DNA from 2 places in the Allobosea sp. NPDC055594 genome. Region 1 is predicted to be linked to the other one. Evidence: predicted binding sites of a transcription regulator. Region 1 holds the regulator's gene; the other holds the start of a gene.
What was found. Region 1 encodes PhoB, which activates phosphate uptake and scavenging genes when phosphate is short. Its sites were predicted from a motif close to TGTCATNNANCTGTCAT; they were not measured.
Positions count from the first base shown of each region.

Region 2: ACWGRX_RS13175 (UDP-2,3-diacylglucosamine diphosphatase) is a predicted target of PhoB. The motif match lies at 9,549-9,565, and genes of this name have one in related genera.

Region 1 is NZ_JBSHIO010000004.1:332,916-344,900, reverse strand. Features, by position in the region: gene pstB (phosphate ABC transporter ATP-binding protein PstB) at 1-767, shown strand, start outside; gene phoU (phosphate signaling complex protein PhoU) at 806-1,528, shown strand; gene phoB (phosphate regulon transcriptional regulator PhoB) at 1,558-2,256, shown strand; gene ACWGRX_RS11150 (YnfA family protein) at 2,304-2,651, opposite strand; gene ACWGRX_RS11145 (NUDIX hydrolase) at 2,648-3,088, opposite strand; gene ACWGRX_RS11140 (GcrA family cell cycle regulator) at 3,159-3,713, opposite strand; gene ACWGRX_RS11135 (aspartate aminotransferase family protein) at 4,254-5,474, shown strand; gene argF (ornithine carbamoyltransferase) at 5,477-6,406, shown strand; gene ACWGRX_RS11125 (Hsp33 family molecular chaperone) at 6,406-7,410, shown strand; gene argE (acetylornithine deacetylase) at 7,520-8,698, opposite strand; gene apaG (Co2+/Mg2+ efflux protein ApaG) at 8,695-9,087, opposite strand; gene ACWGRX_RS11110 (2'-deoxycytidine 5'-triphosphate deaminase) at 9,302-10,474, shown strand; gene ACWGRX_RS11105 (hypothetical protein) at 10,826-11,122, shown strand; tRNA gene ACWGRX_RS11100 (tRNA-Gly) at 11,237-11,311, shown strand; gene ACWGRX_RS11095 (Bug family tripartite tricarboxylate transporter substrate binding protein) at 11,580-11,985, opposite strand, start outside.
Region 2 is NZ_JBSHIO010000005.1:312,395-324,379, forward strand. Features, by position in the region: gene ACWGRX_RS13125 (rhodanese-like domain-containing protein) at 1-154, shown strand, start outside; gene ACWGRX_RS13130 (YiiG family protein) at 226-1,191, shown strand; gene ACWGRX_RS13135 (xanthine dehydrogenase family protein molybdopterin-binding subunit) at 1,320-3,629, shown strand; gene ACWGRX_RS13140 (c-type cytochrome) at 3,762-4,196, shown strand; gene ACWGRX_RS13145 (cytochrome c) at 4,440-5,378, shown strand; gene ACWGRX_RS13150 (hypothetical protein) at 5,417-6,259, opposite strand; gene ACWGRX_RS13155 (helix-turn-helix domain-containing protein) at 6,394-7,014, opposite strand; gene ACWGRX_RS13160 (DMT family transporter) at 7,122-8,051, opposite strand; gene ACWGRX_RS13165 (GNAT family N-acetyltransferase) at 8,201-8,653, opposite strand; gene ACWGRX_RS13170 (SDR family oxidoreductase) at 8,718-9,497, opposite strand; gene ACWGRX_RS13175 (UDP-2,3-diacylglucosamine diphosphatase) at 9,616-10,449, shown strand; gene ACWGRX_RS13180 (glycosyltransferase family 4 protein) at 10,449-11,537, shown strand; gene ACWGRX_RS13185 (cation:proton antiporter domain-containing protein) at 11,476-11,985, opposite strand, start outside.

The DNA.
Region 1 (11,985 bases):
TCGACGCCCAGGCGCCGATCCGGATCGCGGTGAAGAACCTCGATTTCTACTATGGCGAGCACAAGGCGCTGAAGAACGTCAATCTCAGCTTCCGTGACCGCCACGTCACCGCGCTGATCGGCCCCTCCGGCTGCGGCAAGTCGACCCTGCTGCGCATCTTCAACCGGATCTACTCGCTCTATCCGGAGCAGCGCGCCACCGGCGAGGTCCTGCTCGACGGCCGCAACGTCATCTCCAACGATGTCGACGTCAACGAGCTGCGCTCGCGCATCGGCATGGTCTTCCAGAAGCCGACGCCCTTCCCGATGTCGATCTACGACAACGTCGCCTTCGGCATCCGCCTCTACGAGAAGCCGCCGAAATCGGAGCTCGACGACCGCGTCGAGGGCGCGCTGCGCCGCTCCGCCCTGTGGGACGAGGTCAAGGACAAGCTGAAGAGCTCCGGCATGGGGCTCTCCGGCGGCCAGCAGCAGCGCCTGTGCATCGCCCGCACCATCGCCCAGAAGCCCGAGGTGATCCTGTTCGACGAGCCGACCTCGGCCCTCGACCCGATCTCGACCGGCAAGATCGAGGACCTGCTGGAGCAGCTGAAGAGCGACTTCACCATCGTCATCGTCACCCACAACATGCAGCAGGCGGCGCGCGTCTCGCAGTACACCGCCTTCATGTATCTCGGCGAGGTCGTCGAGTTCGACGCGACCAACACTATCTTCATGAACCCCAACAAGAAGCAGACGCAGGACTACGTCACCGGCCGCTTCGGCTGAGCCCTGCCGTTCCGCTCGCCCTCGAAGGATTCGCCCCGATGTCCGACCATATCGTCCGCTCCTATGATGCCGACCTCGAAGGACTGCGCCGCAGCCTGGCCGAGATGGGCGGCATGTCCGAGCGCATGCTCGGCGACTCCACCGTGGCGCTGGTGCGCCGCGACACGGCGCTGGCCCAGAAGGTCATCACCGCCGACCAGCGGCTCGACAACCTCCAGCGCGATGTCGAGGAGAAGGCGGTGCTGACCATCGCCCGGCGCCAGCCGCTCGCCAACGACCTGCGCGAGCTGATCTCGGCGATCCGCATCGCCGCCGACATCGAGCGCGTCGGCGACCTCGCCAAGAACATCGCCAAGCGCGCGGTCGCGATCTCCGGCCAGTTCTCGCCGCCGCACCGCGCCGTGGTCGGGCTCGAGCATATGAGCCGCCTGGTCCAGGCGCAGCTCAAGGACGTGCTCGACGCCTATGCCGCCAGCAACGAGCAAAAGGCGATGGAGGTCTGGCGCCGCGACGACGAGATCGACGCGCTCTACACCTCGCTCTTCCGCGAGCTCCTGACCTATATGATGGAAGATCCGCGCAACATCACCTTCTGCACGCATCTTCTGTTCTGCGCCAAGAACGTCGAGCGCATCGGCGATCACACCACCAACATCGCCGAGACGATCCATTACCTGATCACCGGCCAGTCGGTGGAGGAGAGCCGGCCCAAGCTCGACACCACCAACATCCTGGTCGACCTGCCCGCGGCCAATGGCTGAGCGGATGGGCGCCTGAGCGGAGGCTCGACATGCCTGCACGCATCCTGATCGTCGAGGATGAGGAGCCGCTGACCCTGCTGCTCCGCTATAATCTCGAGGCCGAGGGCTTCGAGGTCGACACCGTCGCGCGCGGCGACGATGCCGAGCTGCATTTGCGCGACCATACCCCTGACCTCGTCCTGCTCGACTGGATGCTGCCCGGCCTTTCCGGCATCGAGCTCTGCCGGCGCCTGCGCGCCCGGCGCGACACGGAGCGGGTGCCGATCATCATGCTGACGGCGCGCGGCGAGGAGACCGAGCGGGTGCGCGGCCTCGCCACCGGCGCCGACGACTATGTGGTCAAGCCGTTCTCACTGCCCGAGCTGATCGCCCGCATCCAGGCGCTGCTGCGTCGGGTCAAGCCCGGCCATGTCGTCGGCATGCTGACCGCCGGCGATCTCGAGCTCGACCGGACGACGCGGCGGGTGCGCCGGGCAGGCGCCGAATTGCATCTCGGTCCGACCGAGTTCCGCCTGCTCGAATTCCTGATGCAGGCCCCGGGCCGGGTCTATTCGCGGGCCCAGCTGCTCGACGCCGTCTGGGGCCGCGACGTCTATATCGACGAGCGCACCGTTGACGTCCATGTCGGGCGCCTGCGCAAGGCGATCACCCCCGACGACGCCAAGGACCCGCTACGCACCGTGCGCGGCGCCGGCTACGCCTTCGACGAGACGTTCGCGCGAAGCTGAGCGCCAAGTCTGCCCTCATCCTTCGAGACGCAATCTGCGATCGCTCCTCAGGATGAGGGCTGGAGGTTCGACGCTCCGCGTGGCGCGGCGACGATCACCGCTGCGCCGGCGAGGCAAAGGGCTGCGCCCGTGAGGTCGAAACGGTCCGGCGGCACCTTCTCGACCAGCCACATCCAGCCCAGCGACGCGACGATGTAGACCCCGCCATAGGCGGCGAAGGCCCGGCCGGCGGCGGCGCTGTCGATCAGCGTCAAGAGCCAGGCGAAGAGCGCCAGCGCCAGAAGCCCCGGCAGCAGCCACCAGGCCGATTTGCCGAGCTTGAGCCAGGCCCAGAACGAGAAGCAGCCGGCGATCTCGGCCAGCGCGGCCCCCAGATAGATCGCGAAACTGGTCATGGCGCTGCGGCGAAGCTGGCCGCGAGCCGGGCGAAGACCGGACGGTAGGCTTCCGAGGCGAGCGGCGACAGCTCGCGGGCCTCGGCGAGGTCGAACCAGCGGATCTCGCTGTGCTCGTCATTGCTGATCCGGGCTTCGCCCACCCAGCCGGTCACCGCGAACAGATGCCACAGAGCCGGGGTGACGCCGTCGCTCTCGGTCGTCTCGATGGTGGTCAAGCGCGTGAAGCTGGTCGGCTCGATACCGATCTCCTCCTGCAATTCGCGTCTCAGTGCCTGCTCGATCGTCTCGTCGGGCTCGACATGCCCGCCGATCGTGTCCCAGCAGGACGGTCTGTTGCGGCGATGCGGGGCTCTCAGTCCGAGCAGGATGTCTCCGCCCCGGATCGTCAGGGCGCAGGCATATTCGACGGGCGCGGGACGTTCTGCGGTGCGCATCGGCGTCTCTCCACCAATGGAAAAGCCGGCCCGAGGGCCGGCTTCAATTCTTCTACACAGGGGTGCCGGGTCAGGCGCGCACCTTGCTGCGGTCGCGGCGCCGGTCGGCCGCCGGCTGGTAGGCGATGCGGGCATGATAGCCGCAATAGGGCATGCCGGTCAGCGAGCGGCCGCCGCAGAAGCGGAATTCCGGCGAGGTCGGGTCGCCCATCGGCCAGCGGCACATATATTCGCGCAGGTCCATGATGGTGACGCGCTCGGAGAACGGGATCACCACCTCCTCGGCCGGGGCCGCCGGGACGTGCTCCGCTTCCGGTTCCGCCTCGATCTCCGGGACGAATTGCGGGGCGAGCGCCGTGTTGCCGCGGGTCATGCCGCCGCTCGCGGCGGCAGGGCTCGCCATCGGATGGGCCGGCGGACGCGTCGTCGGCTTGCGCGGGCGCGGCGCGGCCGAGCCGGGATTCTTGGCGCGGCCCGAAAGGCCGAGGCGGTGGACCTTGCCGATGACAGCATTGCGGGTGACGCTGCCGAGTTCGCCGGCGATCTGGCTGGCGCTCAGTCCGTCATTCCAGAGCTTCTTGAGCAGTTCGACGCGTTCGTCGGTCCAGGCTCCAGCTTCGCTCATCGATTTCACCTGTCTTCGTCATGCCTCGCCATAGCCCGGCGACGCATAGGAAAAGATCATGGCGGAATCCGATATCGGCAGCGCCCGTCGAAGAACGGAAACCGCTACGCTCGGAACTGACGATACTGGAGACGCCGCACGAGATGTCGTATCTGACGAGGCCGACCATACAAGATGGCTTGACTCGGCCACAAGAGTCGCCGAATCGGAAATCGTCTTTTCCCCAGACAAAGCTTCGATCCCGCAGTCAGGTGAGTCTATTTGGCAACGCTGCGGCGCCCGGCCGGAATTGACAGTGCCGGACCGCTTTTGCATAGTCTTCTCAATGCGGCCGCCCTTGGGGCGGCGCTTATGTTTTGAGCGATCCGGACTTTCGAGCGATGCGGCTGACGGCGCGACGAGAAAACGGGAAAGGCCTGCGACGATAACGTCGCCGCGGGGTCGCATCGTGCTGGCAGATCGCCGCCGCGCCCCGAACCACCGCTTCACACTCCGGCGCCCAGCGCTTTCCGTTACGTTCCGTCGCGAGGACCTCGCTCCATGAGCTCCGCTTCCGTTTCCGCCAATGCCTCCGTTCTGCTGCCGACCTATGCGCGCGCACCCGTCGCCTTCGAGCGCGGCGAAGGTGCCTGGGCGATCACCGCCGATGGCCAGCGCTATCTCGATTTCGGCGCCGGCATCGCCGTCAACGCGCTCGGCCACGCCCATCCGCATCTGGTCAAGGCGCTGACCGAGCAGGCCCAGCGCATCTGGCATACCTCCAATCTCTACGCGATGCCGGACGGCGAGAAGCTCGCCCGCCGGCTCTGCGAGGCGACCTTCGCCGAGCGCGTCTTCTTCACCAATTCGGGCGCCGAGGCGAACGAATGCGCGATCAAGATGGCGCGCAAGTACCATGCGGCGCAGGGCCATCCCGAGCGCTACCGCATCGTCACTTTCGAGGGCGCCTTCCACGGCCGCACGCTGGCGACCATCGCTGCCGGCGGCCAGCAGAAATACATCGACGGCTTCGGCCCGAAGGTCGACGGCTTCGATCAGGTGCCCTTCGACGACGAGGCGGCGCTGCGCGCGGCGATCACGCCGGAGACCGCGGCGCTGATGATCGAGCCGATCCAGGGCGAGGGCGGCCTGCGCTCGGTGCCGATGCGCTTCCTCAAGCTGCTGCGCCAGCTCTGCGACGAGCACGGCCTGCTCCTGATCTTCGACGAGATCCAGACCGGCGTCGGCCGTACCGGCAAGTTCTTCGCCTATGAGCACAACGGCGTCGCGCCCGACATCATGTCGATCGCCAAGGGCATCGGCGGTGGCTTTCCGATGGGCGCCTGCCTTGCCACCGAGGCGGCGGCGGCCGGCATGGTGCTCGGCACGCATGGCACCACCTTCGGCGGCAATCCGCTGGCCATGGCGGTCGGCAACGCCGTGCTCGACGTCATTCTCGAGCCCGGCTTCATCGAGCACGTCGCCCAGATCAGCCTGCGGCTGAAGCAGTCGCTCGCCGAGCTCAAGGACAAGCATCCCGACGTGATCGAGGAGATCCGCGGCCAGGGCCTGATGCTCGGCCTCAAGCTGCGCACCCCGAACACCGATTTTGTCGCCGAGGCGCGCGCCGCCGGCCTGCTCGTCGTCGCCGCCGGCGACAATGTCGTGCGCCTGTTGCCGCCGCTGATCATCGGCGATGCCGAGGTCGGCGAGGCGCTCGCGCGGCTCGACAAGGCGGCCGGCGCCGTCGAGGCGACGCTGGCCCGGCCGGCGGCGGAATGAGTATGGGGACTCCAGTGCGTCACTTCCTCGACCTGTCCGATTTCTCCAGCGAGCAGCTGCAGGCGATCCTGCGCGCCGGCAACGAGATCAAGGCGCGGCGCCGCACCCCGGCCGCTGCGGGCGATCGCCTGCTCGAGGGCAAGGTCATCGCCATGATCTTCGAGCAGCCCTCGCTGCGCACCCGCGTCTCCTTCGATGTCGGCATCCGCGAGCTCGGCGGCTCGCCGATGATGGTGACCGGCCAGGAGATCGAGCTCGGCGAGCGCGAGACCATCGCCGACACGGCGCGGGTGCTCTCGCGCTATGTCGACGCGATCATGATCCGCATGCTCGACCATGATTCCGTGGTCGAAATGGCGAAATACGCGACCGTCCCGGTGATCAACGGCCTGACCAAGCGCCAGCATCCCTGTCAGGTCATGGCCGACGTCATGACCTTCGAGGAGCGCAAGGGGCCGATCAAGGGCAAGCGCATCGCCTGGACCGGCGACACCAACAATGTCCTGACCTCCTGGGTGCACGCCGCCGGCCGGCTCGATTTCGAGCTCGCCATCGCGACGCCCGAGGAACTGGCGCCGCCGCCCGCGCTGATCGACTGGGCCCGCAAGCAGGGCGCCAAGCTCTCCCTGACCAACCGACCCGAGGCCGCCGTCGAAGGCGCTGATTGCGTCATCACCGATTGCTGGGTCTCGATGGGCGACGAGGAAGGCACGCGCCACAACCTGTTGCGTCCCTATCAGGTCGACGAGCGCCTGCTCGGCCGCGCCGGGAAGGATGCGATCTTCATGCATTGCCTGCCGGCATCGCGCGGCGAGGAAGTCACAGACGCGGTGATGGACGGTCCGCAATCGGCAGTGTTCGACGAGGCCGAGAATCGGCTGCATGCCCAGAAGGGCATTCTGGCCTGGTGCTTCGGCGCGGTGGCGACGTGATGGCCGAGAACGCTGCCGTCGGTGCTGCGGCGCCGGACGACCGGGTTCTGCCCTATGCGGTGCCGGCGCTCGACATCCGTGGCCGTGTCGTCAGGCTCGGGCTCTCGCTCGACCAGATCCTCGACCGCCATCGCTATCCCGAGCCCGTCGCGCGGGTGCTCGGCGAGGCTGCGGCGCTGACCGTGATGCTCGGCACGACCCTGAAATCGGAGGGGCGTTTCCAGCTCCAGACCAAGAGCGACGGGCCGATCTCGATGCTGGTCGTCGACTTCAACGCGCCGGACAGCTATCGCGCCATGGCGCATTACGATGCCGACCGGCTGGCGCAGGCGATCGATGCCGGAGCCGTTTCGACCGGCGAGCTGCTTGGCCGCGGCCATCTCGCCATGACCGTCGACCAGGGCTCGGAAGCGACGCGCTATCAGGGCGTCGTCGCGCTCGACGGCCAGAGCCTGGAAGAGGCGGGCCACCAGTATTTCCGCCAGTCCGAGCAGATTCCGACCCGGATCCGGCTCGGCGTCGGCTCGGTCCTGACCGGCGGCGGACTCGCCTGGCGTGCCGGCGGGCTGATCGTTCAGTTCATGCCGAACTCGCCGGACCGGATGCGCGCCGCCGAGCTCTCGCCCGGCGATGCGCCGGAGGGGCACGAGATCCTGGCGGGCGGCGATCATGACGGCATTGCCGACGATGCCTGGGCCGAGACGCGTTCGCTGGTCGGCACGATCGAGGACCATGAGCTGCTCGACCCGACGCTGGAGAGCGAGCGGCTGCTCTACCGGCTATTCCACGAGCGCGGCGCCCATGTCTTCGAGCCGATTCCGGTGCGTGACGCCTGCCGCTGCTCGCGCGAGCGCGTGCTCGGCATGCTCAGAGGCTTCCCGCTCGAGGACCGCAAGGCGATGATCGCCGATGACGGCTCGCTGGTCGTCACCTGCGAGTTCTGCTCGCGACGCTACGGCTTCGACCCGGCCGAGGTCGAGGCGGAGATCGCGGCGGGACAATAGAAAGCGTCATGCTCGCCCTCGTGGCGAGCAGCCACGCCTTGAACGCCGTATTCGATCAGTGAAGCAAAGACGAGGATGGTCGGGGCAAGCCCGACCATGACGGCATCGCTTACGCCCGGCACTGCTCCATCAGCCGGCGCATGAAGGCCTCGCCGGCCGAGAATTGCTCCAGCGTGATGTACTCGTCCGGCTGATGCGCCTGGTCGATCGAGCCGGGCCCGCAGACCACGGTCGGCAGGCCGGCGCGCTGGAAATGCCCGGCCTCGGTGGCATAGGCGACGGCGATCGTGCTGTTGCGGCCGGCGAGCCGCATCGCCAGCGTCTCGGCTTCCGAGCCGGGATCGGGCGCGAGGCCGGGGACGTCCGAGCTCATCACCGTCTCGATCGCAGCGCTCGGCGCGGTCTTCCGCATCCGGGCGAGCACCTCCTGCGACAGGGCGGCGAAGCGCGCCGGCACCGCCTCCGGATCGGAGCCGGGCAGGGTGCGGACTTCCCAGGACAGATCGCAGCGATCGGCCAGGATGTTGCGGGCGATGCCGCCCTGGAACTTGCCGACATGGATCGTGTCATAGGGCGGATCGAAGCGGCCGCTCTCGTCGATCTGCGTCTCGCGCTCATCGGCGAGGCGCACCAGTTCGGCCGCCAGCCGCGTGCCGGCATGCACGGCGCTGGCGCCGAGATGCGGCTTGGACGAATGCGCGGCGAAGCCGGTGATCCCGGTGAAGAAGGTGCGGATGCCCTTATGCGCATCGGCGATGTCGAGCGAGGTCGGCTCGCCGACGAGGACGGCGCGCGGCCGCGGCAGGCTCTTGCCCATCTCCGCGATGCCGTCGACGACGCCGAGGCAGGTGACCTCCTCGTCATAGGAGAAGAACAGGTGGATCGGCGTCTTGAGCCCGGCCGCCAGGAAGTCCGGTACCAGTGCGAGCGCCAGCGCGACAAAACCCTTCATGTCGACGGCGCCGCGGCCATACGCCCGGCCGTTCTCGACATGCAGGGTGAAGGGATCGCGCGACCAGGCCTGGCCCTCGACCGGCACCACGTCGGTATGGCCCGAGAGCAGCACGCCGCCGCGATCCTGCGGGCCGATCGTCGCGAACAGCGCGGCCTTGTCGCCGGTCGCGTTCGGGAACCGGGTCGAGGCGACACCCCAGCCGGACAGATAATCCTCGACGAAGTCGATCAGCGGCAGGTTGGATTTGTGGCTGACCGTATCGAAGGCGACTAGCCGGGCGAGCATGTCGAGCGGCTGGTAGCGCTGCCCGGTCGGACGTGCGGAGGCGTTCAATGCAGGACCTTCTTCACATAAGGTGAATCGAGCGGAAACAGCGGCACTGCGACCTCTAGGGTCGTGCCGTCATCGCCGAGCATGGCATAGGAGCCGCTCATGCTGCCGTCGGGCGTCATCAGCGGGCAGCCGGAGGTGTAGCTGAAGCTCTCGCCGGGCTGCAGGACCGGCTGCTTGCCGACGACGCCCTCGCCACGGACTTCATGGACCTCGCCGCGGCCATCGGTGATCACCCAGTGCCGCGTCATCAATTGCATGGCATGGTCGGAGAGGTTCACGATCTCGATCGTATAGGCCCAGAAATAGCGGCCCTGCGCCGGCGTCGACTCCGCCTCCATGAATCTCGGCGAGACGGTGACCCGCACGCCATGGGTTTCGGCCTGGTACATGATCTGAGGCTCCGTGCCCGCAGGCGCGGTCTTCTCCCGCCGGATATCGTTCAGTCGTTATGCCCCGGAGCCGGCTCCCGGCTCAAGCGCGAAGCGCGGGCTCGGCGCTGCGCCGGCGCGTTTCCGGCGTGGACAACTGGCGCGAAAATGGTCTCGCAGGCGCGAAGGCGGCGGGCTTGCTGTATGATCGCCGCCTGTTTAGAGGTTCGGTCCAATGGTGACATCCTCCGACATGCCGACCGAGCTCGTGGAGCCGGCCTCCGCCTCGCTCAGCGGCAAGTCCGGCGTCTTGCCGCGCCAGGACATCCGCACCCTCGTCGGCCGCGGCATGGTGCGCTCGATCTCGGGGGTGATCGCCGAGAGCCAGTACCAGCCGGCGAGCCTCGATCTGCGCCTCGGCGACAAGGCCTATCGCGTTCGCGCCAGCTTCCTGCCCGGGCTGAACAAGAGCGTCGAGCAGGTGCTCGAGGATCTCGCCCAGGACGAGGTCTCGCTCGAGAACGGCGCCATCCTCGAGAAGAACTGCGTCTATGTCGTCGAGTTGATGGAGTCACTTGTCGACCTGCCGGCGACGATCTCGGCCTTCGCCAATCCGAAGAGTTCGACCGGGCGGCTCGACGTCTTCACGCGGCTGATCGCCGACCGCAGCGAGGTCTTCGACAGCGTCGCCGGCGGGTATTCCGGCAAGCTCTACGCCGAGATCTCGCCGTCGAGCTTCTCCATCAAGGTTCGCAAGGGCAGCCGGCTCAACCAGCTCCGCTTCCGCCGCCGTGGCGGGGGCCAGGAGGAGGCCTCGGGCTTTCGGGTTTCGGACCGGGATCTGCGTCTCGTCCATGAGCGCACGCCGCTGGTCGACGGACCAGCGACGATCCGCAACGGCCTCGTCTTTCGCATCCATCTCGCCGGCGCCAGCGATGACGAGATCATCGGCTACCAGGCCCAGCGCTTCACCGATGTGATCGATGTCGATCGCGTCGGCCAGTACGCCGTCGAGGATTTCTGGACGCCGCTCTACACCAAGGGCCGCAAGCGCCTGATCCTCGATCCCCACCAGTTCTACATCCTCGCCTCGAAGGAGCGCCTGCACATCCCGGCGGGCTTTGCTGCCGAGATGGCGCCGATCGATCCGAGCATGGGCGAGTTCCGGGTCCACTATGCCGGCTTCTTCGATCCCGGCTTCGGCGTCGGCGCCGATGGCGCGCCCGGAAGCCGCGGCGTGCTCGAAGTGCGCAGCCATGAGGTGCCCTTCGTGCTGGAGGACGGCCAGGTCGTCGGCCGGCTCGCCTTCGAGAAGATGGCGGCCGAGCCCGATGCGCTCTATGGCGAGATCGGCACCTCGAATTACCAGGGCCAGGCCCTGAAGCTCTCCAAGCATTTCCGCAGCTAGAGCGGCGGACCGAAAAGTGGGCTCCGCTTTTCGGAGGGGTGTGATGCCTCGATAAGGAGAGGGATCGCGGGTTCGCGTCCGTTGGGACGTGCCGCGGTTCTGACGAAAATGGCCGCTCCCCTGCACGGCCGGCCCAATCGTGTGTTAGCTGCGAATCCCGATCTCCTGTCCGATCCGCGGGCGCGCTGGCGACAAAATGGCGATTTCGTGTCAAATGGCGCCAAGTACCGCCTGCGACGTCGGTCTGCGATCGGCGGCGCGTTCATGTCCGTGTCACCGGCGGGGGCGTTTCTAAGGCCCACCCGCTCCATGGCTTTCGTGGCCATCTATTTACAGAGGAAGGATTTTCTCATGCGCGCGCTCATCATCGCCGGCGTTCTCGCGGCCGGGCTCGCCGGTTGCCAGACTGTCGAGCAATCGGCGGCCGAGGCCGACACCGTCTGCCTCGATGCCGGCCATCGTCCCGGCACGCGCGCTTTCGAGCGCTGCCGCAGCGACGTCTTCCAGAGCTTCCGCCGCTCCAACGCCCAGGCCAGCAACGCGGTCGCGGCCGGCGTCGTCGCCGGCGCCGTCGGCGGCGCGGTCATCGCCGCCTCGTCGCGCCGCCATTACGGCTATTACGGCTGCGGCTATTACGGCTGCTGGTAAGCCCGTCATGCAGGCGTGTCGGATCGTCCGGCGCGCCTGCCTCTCGCAAATGTCGAGAATGTTGTGCCTGCCCGCTTGCGGCCGGCACATAGGCCCGGCTATATCGACGGGCGCGCGGGCGTAGTTCAGTGGTAGAACGTCAGCTTCCCAAGCTGAATGTCGTCGGTTCGATCCCGATCGCCCGCTCCATCTTCCCTTTCTCAGACCGATCTATCCCGAGCCTCGTCATGGCGGGCGCGGACCGCCGTGGCGCTCTGGATGTCGCCGGGGGCGGTCCGGCGATCCCCGGAACAGCGCGGCGGCGCGGTCGGACCTGCGGCCTGTTCCGCCCTCAAGCGCAGTGTCGAGCCAGGAGCGGTGCCGGCTCGCGTCAAGCTCATGCGACAGCACGGATGATGGCGGCCTTTCCGCGCTTCGAGGCAACGCGGAAAGGCTCTGGCTGGCAAATCAGCCCGCCCTATTGCGCTTGCAGGGTCACGCCGGCCTTGCCGGCCACGTCCTTCCAGCGCGCGATGTCGGCGGCCAGGAAGGCCTTGAACTCTGCCGGCGAGTTGCAGACCGTCTCGCCGCCGAGCACGGCGAGCTTTTCCTGGATCTGCGTGTCGGCGCAGGCCTTGACGATCTCGGCATGCAGGCGCTCGACGATCGCCGGAGGCACGCCCTGCGGGCCGAGCAGGCCGAACCAGGCGACAGTCTCATAGCCGGCAAAGCCCGACTCGGCGACGGTCGGCACGTTCGGCAAGGCCGGCGCGCGCTTGGCCGTGGTAACGGCCAGCGGCGTGACCTGGCCGCTGGTGACGAGGCCGATCGCCGGCGGCAGATTCACCGCCATGAACTCGACCTGGCCGGAGACGATGTCGTTC
Region 2 (11,985 bases), on a different contig from region 1:
TGAGCCGGGCAAACGACTGGTGCTCTCCTGCGCTGCGGGCGTGCGCTCGCTGCGCGCCATGGAATTCGCCCAATCGGCTGGCCTCGATGTCGATAGCCATTATAGTGGCGGCTTCAAGGATTGGGTCATGCATGGTGAGCCGGTCGAGCGCTGAGCGGTCTTCGGGGCCGAGTGAGTTCAAGCGCCGCCGGCTGCAATGCTGGCCGGCAGGATCGGGAATGCGGCATGCCGTCTAGAATCCATCTTCGCTCCGCAACCCTGGCGCTGGCGCTGATGACCTGCGGACTGACGGCGCTTGTTCCGGCTCCCGGCCTGGCCCAGGGGGCAGCCGCTCCGGCCGCGACCCCGGCGGGCGATGCCGGTCTTCAGGCGGCGATCTCGAAGTCCAACGCCTATACGGCCCTGATGAACCGGACGCTGCGCGCCAACCAATCGTGGGAGCGCTATGCGAGCTGGGTCGACATGAAGAAGGGGCCGACCGGCAAGGAACGCTACATCTCCTACGGGCTCTACAGCCTCTACGACGTCAACAGCGAGATCGCGGCGGCCGAGCAGGCGACGGTGCGCGATCCGGCGCTGCCCGAGATCGACCAGACGATCCGGCGCTATATCGCAGCCTATCAGGCGCTGGCGCCGTTGATCACGCGGGCCGAGCGCTATTACGAGCGCAAGGACTATCGCGACGACGGCGCCGCGGAAGGGCGCAAGCTGCACGAGCAGATGGTGCCGGCCGCCAAGGCCTTCCTGCAGGAGCGCGCGACGCTCGATCGCCAGATGCGCGTCTTCAAGCGCGATCTCGACGCCAAAGAGCTGGCGGCGATCGAGGCGCGCGAAGGCAAGTCGGCGCGCTGGCAGGTCCGCAACATCATGATCAACGCTCGTGCCGTCGTCGACCTGATGCCGAGCAATGAAAGCCCGATCGTCGATCTCAAGGCGTTCGACGTAGCGGTCGCCGGCTATGCCGCCGCAGTGCGCGAGATGGACAATTTCAAGGAGCGCGAGCCCAAAGGCGTACCCTTCATCGAATCGCAGGCGAGTTCCTGGCTCGGCAAGGCCAGGGATTTGCGCGAGAAGCTCGGCAAGTCGAAGGGCGATGTCCGAAGGGGCGCGGCCAATGACGCCAACTGGCTGATCACCAATTACAATACCATGGTTTCGCTCGCCGACACCGCGGTGCGGATGGCGCGCTGACGGGCCTCTCGTCCCGAAAAAGGCGCCGCCGGCCTGCGTTGCGTGCAATGGGGCAGGCATCCAGCCGGGGCTGACTGCAAGCCGAGCCTGTTTCAGACTCTCTTTCGAACAATTCCGAGGACACCGCCATGCGCCCCATGAAGTTCGGAGTAGGCCAGCCGGTTCGCCGGGTCGAGGATCAGCGCCTGACCACCGGCACGGGCCGCTATACCGACGACACCGCGATCGACGGCGCGCTGCACGCCTATGTGCTGCGCTCTCAGCACGCGCATGCGCGCTTCAGGATCGTCGACAAGCAGGCGGCGCTGAAGCTCAAGGGCGTCAAGTTGATCCTGACCGGCGAGGATGTCGCCGATCTCGGCGACATCCCCTGCAAGGGGCTGATCAAGGAAATCTCGGGCGAGAACGTCAAGCCGACACATGTCCCGGTCCTGCCGGTCGATACGGTACGCCATGTCGGCGAGGCGATCGCCTTCATCGTTGCCGAGACGCTCGACCAGGCGCGCGACGCCGCCGAGGCGATCGAGATCGAATTCGAGACGCTGCCCTCGATCACCGGCATCGCTGCCGCGCTGGAGAAATCGGCGCCGCAGGTCTGGCCCGGCCGTGCCGGCAATGTCGCCTTCGAGGCCGAGCAGGGCGACCGCGAGAAGACCGAGAAGGCCTTCGCCAGGGCCGAGCGCACCGTCTCGGTGACCATCGTCAACAACCGGCTCGCCTCCAACTACATGGAGACGCGCGCCTGCATCGCCGAATACGACAAGGCGACCAAGCGCTGGACGCTGACGCTCGGCAGCCAGGGCAGCCATGGCACGCGCGATATCCTCGCCAACAACATTCTGAAGGTCGCCCCTGCCCGGATCCGGGTGATCACGCCCGATGTCGGCGGCGGTTTCGGCACCAAGATCTTCATGTATCGCGAATACCCGCTGACCATGGTCGCGGCCGAGAAGCTGAAGCGCCCGGTGCGCTGGGTCGCCGACCGGACCGAGCATTTCCTCGCCGACACCCATGGCCGCGCCAATCTGACGACGGCGACGATGGCGCTCGACAAGCGCGGCAAGTTCATCGGCCTCAAGGTCGATCTCGCCGCCGATATGGGCGCCTATCTCTCGCAATATGGGCCCTTCATCCCCTGGGTCGGCACGACGATGACGCCGGGCTGCTACAATATCCCGGCGGTGCATGTCCGTTTCCGCGGCGTCTTCACCAATACGACGCCGGTCGACGCCTATCGCGGCGCCGGGCGGCCGGAAGCCGCCTATCTGATCGAGAGGCTCGTCGACGCGATCGCTCACGAGACCGGCAAGACGCCGGACGCGGTGCGGGCGCTCAATTTCGTCAAGCCGAGCGAGATGCCGCACAAGACGCAGACCGGCCCGGTCTATGATTCCGGCGAGTTCGAGGGCCATATGCGCCGCGCCATGGAGGTGGCGGACTGGAAGGGCTTCAAGTCCCGGCTGAAGGCCTCGACCAAGGCCGGCAAGATCCGCGGCATCGGTCTCGCTTGCTATATCGAGGCCTGCGGCGGCGGCGGGCCGGAAAGCTCGACCGTCATCCTCGAGAAAGACGGCACCGTCACCGTGCTGATCGGTACCCAGTCGAACGGGCAGGGCCACGAGACCGCCTATTCGCAACTCGTCGCCCAGCATCTCGACATCCCGATGGATCGGATCCGCGTCGTCCAGGGCGATACCGACAAGGTCGCCACCGGCTCGGGAACGGGCGGTTCGCGCTCGATCCCGGTCGGCGGCGCGGCGCTGAACGCGGCAACGGGCATCCTCGCCGACAATCTCAAGAACCTCGCTTCGGAGGCACTCGAGACCAGCGCCGGCGACCTCGAGATCGTCGATGGCGCCGTGCGCATCGTCGGCACCGACAAGAAGCTCGACCTCAAGGCGATCGCCAATCTTCCCGGCGCCAAGGCCGAGCAGCTCAGCGTTCACCAGAGCTGGACACCGCCGGAGGCGACCTATCCGAACGGCAGCCATGTGGTCGAGATCGAGGTCGATCCCGCGACCGGGGAGACCCAGATCCAGAACTATGTCGTGGTCGACGATTTCGGCGTGACGCTGAACCCGATCATGCTGCAGGGCCAGGTCCATGGCGGCGCGGCGCAGGGCATCGGCCAGGCGCTGATGGAGGAGATCCGCTTCGACTCGTCCGGCCAGATGCTGACCGCGACCTTCATGGACTATGCCCTGCCGCGCGCCATCGACATCCCGAACTTCCATTTCGAGACGCGCAACGTTCCCTGCGTCACCAACGCCATCGGTGTGAAGGGTGCGGGCGAGGCCGGAGCGATCGGGGCCTGCCCGGCGGTGATGAACGCCATGGTCGATGCGCTGAACCGGGCAGCGGGCATCAAGGCGATCGATATGCCGGCGACGCCCGCCAAGGTGTTCGCGGCGCTGCGGGAGGCCGGATACGGAGGTTGATGCAAGATCCGGTTTGCATCAGTGCAAACGATTTCACGCGAATGCGACTTGGCGCCGTCATCGTCATCGGTTGATCTGGAAGCGTTCCAAACAGCGTCGATCCCGGCGCCAGCCTTCCAGAGGATACCGCGTATGATCCGCACTGCTCTCGTCGCCCTTGGCCTCGCCATCGGCGTCTCTGCCGTCGTCGCTCAGTCGAACCCGATCGCAGAGCGCAAGGACGCGATGAAGAGCGTCGGCGCGGCGACCCGTGAAGGCGCGGCCATCGCCAAGGGCGAGGCGCCGTTCGACGCCGCCAAGGTGAAGGGCATCTTCAAGGTCTACAGCGACGCGGCCAAGAAGGTCCCGGCCCTGTTCCCGGACAACTCCAAGACCGGCGGCGAGACCACGGCCGCCCCGAAGGTCTGGGAGGACCAGGCCGGCTTCAAGACGGCCTTCGCCAAGTTCGAGGCCGATGCGGCCAAGGGCGCTGCCAGCGCGACGGATCTGGCTTCGTTCCGCGCGGCCTTCGGCGACGCCACCAAGAATTGCGGCAGCTGCCACGAGGCCTACCGCATCAAGAAGTGAGGAGCCTCGCCAGCGAGGTCCTTTGCAGCCGTCATTTCGGACAAGCAGCGCAGGTGCGCAGCTCCGGAATCCATCGTAGCGCATTGAGCCCTATGATGGATTCCGGCGCGCCGCTGCGCTGCGGTCGGAATGACGGCGCTTGTTTTCGACGAGGTGTCGGGCCGTTTTTGACCGACGGGCTTTTCGGCCGGACCTTCTTGGCCGAAACTGCCTTGGACATGACGGGCCACAGATGAGGAACCGATGCGCCGCCTGCTGATAACCCTCCTCGTCTTCGCTCTGGCGGGCATCGCCGGCTTCTTCGTCCTCACCGATCCGCGCGTGGTCTCGCCGGGGCCGGAGATCGGGACACTGCCGCAGCCGGATATCGAGAACGGCAAGCTGCTCTTCGCCGCGGGCGGCTGCGCTTCCTGCCATGCGACGCCGGGCCAGGACGACAAGACTCGGCTCGGCGGCGGGCTCGAACTGGGCTCGCCCTTCGGCAAGTTCCACGCCCCGAACATCTCGCCGCATACGCGCGACGGCATCGGCAACTGGGGCACGGCCGATTTCATCCAGGCGATGGCGGCCGGTGTCTCGCCCGGGGGCCAGCACCTCTATCCGTCCTTCCCCTATACTTCCTACCGGCTGATGACGCCGAAGGCGCTGGCCGATCTCCTGGCCTATATCCGAACCTTACCGGCGGTCGAGGGCAGGGCGCCGCCGCATGAGCTGCCTTTCCCTTTCAACATCCGCCGCATGGTCGGCGGCTGGAAGCTGCTCTTCTTCGACGGGGCGCCGTTCAAGCCCGATCCGACGAAGAGCGATGAGTGGAATCGCGGCGCCTATCTGGTGCAGGGGCCCGGCCATTGCGCCGAGTGCCATTCCGCCCGCAACAGTCTCGGCGCGATTGTCCAGGCGACGCGTTATGCCGGAGGCCCGGACCCGGAAGGCAAGGGCTGGGTGCCGAACATCACGCAGTCGGAGGACGGCTTAAGCAAATGGTCAAAGGCCGAGATCGCCGAGTTGCTGAAATCGGGCTTCACGCCGGAGTTCGACAGCGTCGGCGGCTCGATGGCGGCGGTGGTGCGCAACACGGCGCAGCTTCCCGAGGCCGACCGGCTGGCGATGGCGGAGTACCTGAAATCGCTGCCGGCGGTGCAGGGACCGCCGCGGCCCCCCAAGCCCGCAGCGGGCGGCTGAGGCGCGGTACCGGAGCGTCTTTCCCCGCCGGCCCGGCGCTATTTCAGAGACGCGCCGATGGCGTCGATGTCCTTGCAGTCCCGTTCGGAGGGTTTGTCGCCCGCCCGTTCGTCGATCGCCCTCATCGCCGCATGGGCCTTCCCCAGGCGTTCGATCGTCGCGGGGGACTGGTCCTTCATCAGCATGTCGGACGTTGCTTCCATGACCAGCCCGGCGCGCCTGTTCAGTTCCAATTTGGTGCAGCCGCTTGAAAGCCTCGTCGCCGCCTTGTTATCGCCGGTGCTTGCAGGGGCGCCCGCGTCCGCTGCGGGATCGAGCAATCTGACGGTCGAAACGGCCAGATCGCAGGCCGGTGCGAACTGCTCGGCCTTGTCTGCGCGATAGATGCACTCGAAATTGTAGGCCTTTTCACCGATCGCCGTGAAAACATAGCGCTTGATCTGCGGACGCTCCTTGCTGAAAGGCGGGCGTCCGTTGGAGAAAACCATGTCGACCGCCGGACGGCCGAGCAGGGTCGTCATGGTCGCTGATTTGAGCGTGATCGAGGGGCGAACCGCGATTGCCTTGGTGAAGGCGTCGGCAATGGATTGACGCGTCCGCTCGCTCACCTCCTGGAGTTCGCCGGCATCGCGGGGCCCCAGGAAGGTGATGCGCACGTCACCATTGGCCGGCGACGAAGCCTTGACGCCCGCTACATCGCCCGTCCCATCCGCGAAGAGATGATCCAGGGAGAAACCCAGCGGGTATTCGAAGCTGTAGCTTCCGTCCTGCGCCTTGAAGGTCCTTGTTTCTGCGGCGTCGATGCGCATCGGCGCCAGCGTCATCGGCAAGGCCAGGGCGGCGAGCATCGCCAGGCGAGCCGAAACGACTGAAGACAGCATGTGAGAAAGCCTCGTGGTTCGACGAAACCGCTGCTTCTCCGGCCGTGATCCATCGAGCGGCGCCGCGGTGCGCGTCGCTATGGCGAGGCCGGCTGGAGTCGGACAGGGGGCCCGATAGGGCGGGACGGTTCGCGCTAGTCCATCACCGCCGCTTTGAGGATGCAGACCATCAGGGCAGTGCCCGGCTTGTCGCCGACGCAGCGCACGACATGCTGACGGTCGCAGCGATAGCGCAGGGTCTCGCCGGCCTTGGCGCGCTGGGTGATGCCGCCGACCTCGACCTCGAACTCGCCGGCGCTGACCGAGAGCGACTCGATCGAACCGCGCTGGTGGCCTTCGGAATCGAGCTCGCCGCCCGGCTCGGCGCTGACCTCGTACCATTGCAGCCATTCGACGGTCTTGATCCAGCCGATGATGGCGAGCCGGAGCTTGCCGTCCTCGGAGACCAGGATCGGCGTGTCCGGGCGGACGATCTTCTCGATGAAGGCCTCTTCCTCATTCGAGGAGAGCACCCGCTCGATCGAGACGTCGAGCGCCTGCGACAGCCGCCAGATCGTCGCGAGCGTCGGATTGGTTTCGTTTCGCTCGATCTGGCTGATGATCGACTTGGCGACGCCGGACTGCTCGGCGAGTTCCGAGAGCGAGAGATTATAGGCCTTGCGCAGCCGCTGGATCGTCTTGCCGAGCTGACCGGAGATCACCTGCGCGCCGGACTCCATCTCGCGGCCGCCACGTTCTCTGGTTTCGATGCCCATAGGATCCTTGCCTCATCGCTTCACCGCTCGTTTGGGAAAGCGAACGATCGTTTGTATTGGCGGACAATGCCTCGGATTGCTCCAAGCAGCAAGCAAAGGCTTCCGCGTCAGGTCGAGCGCGAGGGGCCGACCTCGCGGGTCTCGCGCTTCAGCAGGCCGAGCTGCTTCTCGCGCAGGATCACATAGATCCCGGAGGCGATGACGATCAGCGAGCCGGCGATGACCGCTGCTGCCGGCCATTCGCCGAAGAAGAACCAGCCGAGCGCAGTCGCCCAGATCATCGTCGAATACTCGAAGGGCGCGACCAGCGAGGCATCGCCATAGCGATAGGCCTGCACCAGCAGGATCTGGCCGAGGCCGCCGAGCACGCCGATCGTCACCAGCAGCAGGAATTCCTGCCAGTTGGGCATGGTCCAGCCGAGAAAAATCGTCAGCAGGCCGAGCAGGGAGGTCAGCGACATGAAGTAGAAGACGATGGCGCCGGTCTTCTCCGTGCGGGTGAGCATGCGCACCTCGACCGAGGCGAAGGCGGAGCAGAAGGCGCCGCCGAGCGCCAGCAGCGCGCCGATGGCCGGGGCTCCCGATAGCCCCTGCGCGAACGCATCCGGCTTCATATGGGGAGAAAGCATCAAGAGCACGCCGAGGAAGCCGACGCCGACGGCGGTCCAGCGATAGACCCGGACCTTCTCCTTGAGGATCAGGGCGGCCAGCGCCACCAGGATCAGCGGGGCGGCGTAGCCGATCGCCACCGCATCCGAGAGCGGCAGCAGATGCAGGGCGGAAAAGCCGAGGAACATGCCGGTCGAGCCGATGATCCCGCGCTTCATATGGCCGCGCAGATTGCTGGTCTTGAGGGCGCTCGGGAACTCGCTGCGCCAGGACAGCCAGATCACCAGCGGGATCAGGGCGAAGAAGGAGCGGAAGAACACCAGCTCGCCCGTCGGATAGCGCGCGGCGAGCAGTTTGATCGCCGCCGACATCAGCGTGAAGGACAAAGCCGAGAGCAGCTTGAAGCTGATGCCGAGAAGAGGGGACAAAGCGAAGTTCGGGGCGTGGGGGAGGAGTCTTGTACAGGACTGCTTAGACCACGAGGCTGGAGTGGTTCAAAGCGTCGATCTTGCAGAGCCGACCGGCAGGGCGTGGGACGCGCCGGCCAGCGGCAAGGCGCATGTCCTCGCCGGCGGGGTCAGCGCAGCGTGTATTCCAGAACCTCGTCGCCGGCTTCGTCGAAGCCGCCGGTCGAGCGCCAGCCGAGATGCCGGTAGAAGCCGTGGGAGCGCACCTTGGGATCGGCCGAGCAACCGAGGAAAAGCCGTGTGAGGCCGCGCTGCCGAAGGTCCTCGACCATCAGCGCGAGCAGTTTCCTGCCGATGCCCTTGCCCTCATGGCTCGGCAGCAAAGCGAGGACCGCGATCTCGCCGCTGTCGGCATGCCCGAAGCAGTAGCCGACGATCTTGCCGTCCTCGGTGGCGACATGGCCCGGCAGGCTGCCATCGGCGATCGCGTCGCGCCAGCTTTCCAGCGTGATGCCACGCTCTGCAAGCTGCTCGACCGAGAAGGCGTTCTCCCGCGTCATCCCGCGCAGGAGGATGCAGGCAGGCGTGTCGCCGGGGACGGCTTTGCGATAGGCGATGGTCATGGGGGCGGGCCGGATTGGGTGAACGGGCCGGCAGCGAGGCGCGAGCCAGCCCGTCCTTGTCGCGTCAGAAGTTGGCGCGGAACGAGCCGCCATCCATCAGGAAGTTCTGGCCGGTGATGTAGCCGGCATGGACGCTGGCGAGGAAGGCGCAGAGCTTGCCGAACTCCTCGGCCTCGCCGAAGCGGCCGGCCGGGATCTCGGCGCGGCGCAGCTTCATGACTTCGTCTTCCGAAATGCCCTTCATCGCCGCGACGCGCTTGGTCGAGGTCGTCAGGCGGTCGGTGGCGAAGACGCCGGGCAGGATGTTGTTGATGGTGACGTTGGCATGGGCGACCTCGCGCGCCACGCCGGCGAGGAAGGCGGTGAGGCCGGCACGGGCGGCCGAGGAGACGTCGAGCCCGGTCAGCGGCGTCAGCACGCTCGCCGAGGTGATGTTGACGATGCGGCCGAAGCCGCGCGCGATCATGCCGTCGACCACGGCTTGCGTCAGCTCGAGCGGAGTCGCCATGTTCTGCGCGACGCCTTCGAGCAGCGCCTCGCGCGTCACCTCGCGGAAGGGCTTGGGCGGCGGGCCGCCATTGTTGTTGACGAGGATGTCGACCTCCGGCGATGCGGCGAGCAGCGCGTGCTGGCCGGCCTTGGTCGAGACGTCGGCGACGACCGCGATCACAGTCGCGCCGGTGCTGGCGCGGATAGCGCTCGCGGTCTCTTCCAGGGTCTTGGCGTCGCGCCCGTTGACGACGACGGTGCAGCCGGCCTCGGCCAGCGCCTGGGCACAGCCGCGTCCCAGCCCCTTGCTCGAGGCGCAGACGATGGCGGTGCGGCCGGCGATTCCCAGATCCATGGTGTTCCTCCGAATTTCCAGTGTGCGAGCCAAAGCACGGTTTTCCGGCCGCGTCATCAAAGCGTAGTGCAAATCAGACACACGCCGCAGGCATCGCAACAGGGCGGGCCGGTGGCACATGAGCGACGACAGCGACGCCAAGCAGGTTCGCAGCATCTTCATCTCCGACCTGCATCTGGGTACGCGCGGGGCGCAGGCGGATCTCGTTCTCGAGTTTCTGCGGGCCTATGACGCGCCGCGGATCTATCTGGTCGGCGACATCATCGACGGCTGGCGTCTGAGGAACGGCTGGTATTTCCCGCAGGCCCATAACGACGTCGTGCAGAAGCTGCTGCGCAAGGTCCGCAAGGGCTCGAAGCTGGTCTACGTCACCGGCAATCATGACGATTTCCTGCGCGACTACACCGGGCTGCAATTCGGCGGCATCACGCTGGTCGACGAGATCATACACGAGACCGCCGATGGCCGGCGGATGCTGGTGATCCATGGCGATCTGTTCGATCTTGTCGTGCGCAACGCCAAATGGCTCGCGCTGCTCGGCGACTGGGCCTACACCGTAGCCCTCATCCTGAACCACGGGATCAACAAGGTGCGCCGGACCCTGCGCCTGCCGCACTGGTCGCTCTCGGCCTGGGCCAAGCACAAGGTCAAGAACGCGGTCAATTATATCGGCGAGTTCGAGCAGTGCCTGGCCGACGAGGCGAGGCGGCACAAGGCCGACGGGGTGATCTGCGGCCATATCCACCACGCGACGCAGCGCCGGATCGACGGGCTGGACTATATCAACACCGGCGACTGGGTTGAGAGCTGCACGGCGGTCGTCGAGCATGACGATGGCCGCTTCGAAATCATCCGCTGGCCGCAGCATCGCTTCAGGGGCGAGAATCCGGGTCTGTCGGCCGCGACCGCCCCGCAGCGGCCGGTACCGGTGCTGGTTGGCGAGGCCGCCTGATGCGCGTCCTGATCGCCACCGACGCCTGGCGGCCGCAGATCAACGGCGTCGTCCGCTCGCTGGAGCGGATGTTCGAGGCGGCGCCCGATTTCGGCGTCACGGCGCAGATGCTGACGCCTGAAGGCTTCCGGCAGGTCGGCCTGCCGTCCTATCCGGATATCCGGATCGCGCTCGCCAGCCAGCAGCAGGTGGCAAAACGCATCGCCGAGTTCGGCCCCGACCATATCCACATCGCGACCGAAGGGCCGATCGGCTGGCTGGCGCGGGCGGCCTGCCTCGCGCAGAAGCGCAGCTTCACCACGAGCTACCACACCCGCTTCCCGCAATATGTCGCGGCGCGCTGGCCGATCCCCGAAAGCTGGAGCTATCGCTTCCTGCGCCGCTTCCATGCACCGGCGGCCGGGGTGATGGTCTCGACGGCGACGGTCGAGGCCGAGCTGCGCGAGCATGGCTTCGAGCGCATCCTGCGCTGGGGCCGCGGCGTCGATCTCTCGCTGTTCCATCCGCGGTCCGCGAGCGTGCTCGACCTGCCGCGGCCGATCTTTCTCAGCGTCGGCCGGGTTGCGGTCGAGAAGAATCTCGCGGCGTTCCTGTCGCTGCGCCTGCCGGGCAGCAAGGTCGTGGTTGGTGACGGGCCGGCCCTGGCCGACCTGAAGCGCACCTTTCCCGAGGCGCATTTCCTCGGCGCGCGCGAGGGCGAGGAGCTCGCGGCGATCTACGCCTCCTCCGACGTCTTCGTCTTTCCGAGCCTGACCGACACGTTCGGCATCGTCCTGCTCGAGGCCGCCGCCAGCGGCCTGCCGGTAGCGGCCTTTCCGGTGCAGGGGCCGAGCGACGTCTTCGCCGGCAGCAATGCCGCCGTGCTGCACGAGGACCTGCGCCAGGCGGCGCTTTCGGCACTCAGACTACCGCGCGAGGCGGGGCCGCAACTCGCCGCCCGCCATAGCTGGCAGAGCAGCGCCGAGCAGTTCTACGGGCATATCCGCCGGGCCGCGCAGGCGGCGCGGCAAGCGCCGGTGCAGAGCGTCACAGCCTTCGCGAGCGGGCGTGGCGCGGAAGGGAACGGCCGGGCGCGCTCGCCGGCTTGAGCTCGGCGCGGAAGTCGTCGCGGCGCTGATGCACCGAGGCGATGACCAGGCCCATCGGCACGCCGAGCCCGACCAGCGCGGCTTCCGACAATTGCAGGCTGGCCTCGATGGTCTCGGGCACGGCGTCGTTGACGCCGATCTCGTAGAGATGGCGGGCGTGCCTGGCATCGCGGGCGCGGGCGACGATCACGAGGTCGGGCCGCATCTCGCGCGCGGCCCTGACGATCTCGTCGACCGCACGCTGGTTGTCGATCGTCACGATCAGCGCGGTCGCTTCCTGCAATCCGCAGAGGCGCAGGAATTCCGGCTTGGTCGCATCGCCGAAGAAGGCGGGGCGGCCGGCCCGGCGCTGGCTCGAAACCAGGGCGGGATCGGCGTCGACCACCAGGAAGGGCGCCTTGTGCTGCTCCAGCATCTCGCCGACGAGCCGGCCGACGCGGCCGCAGCC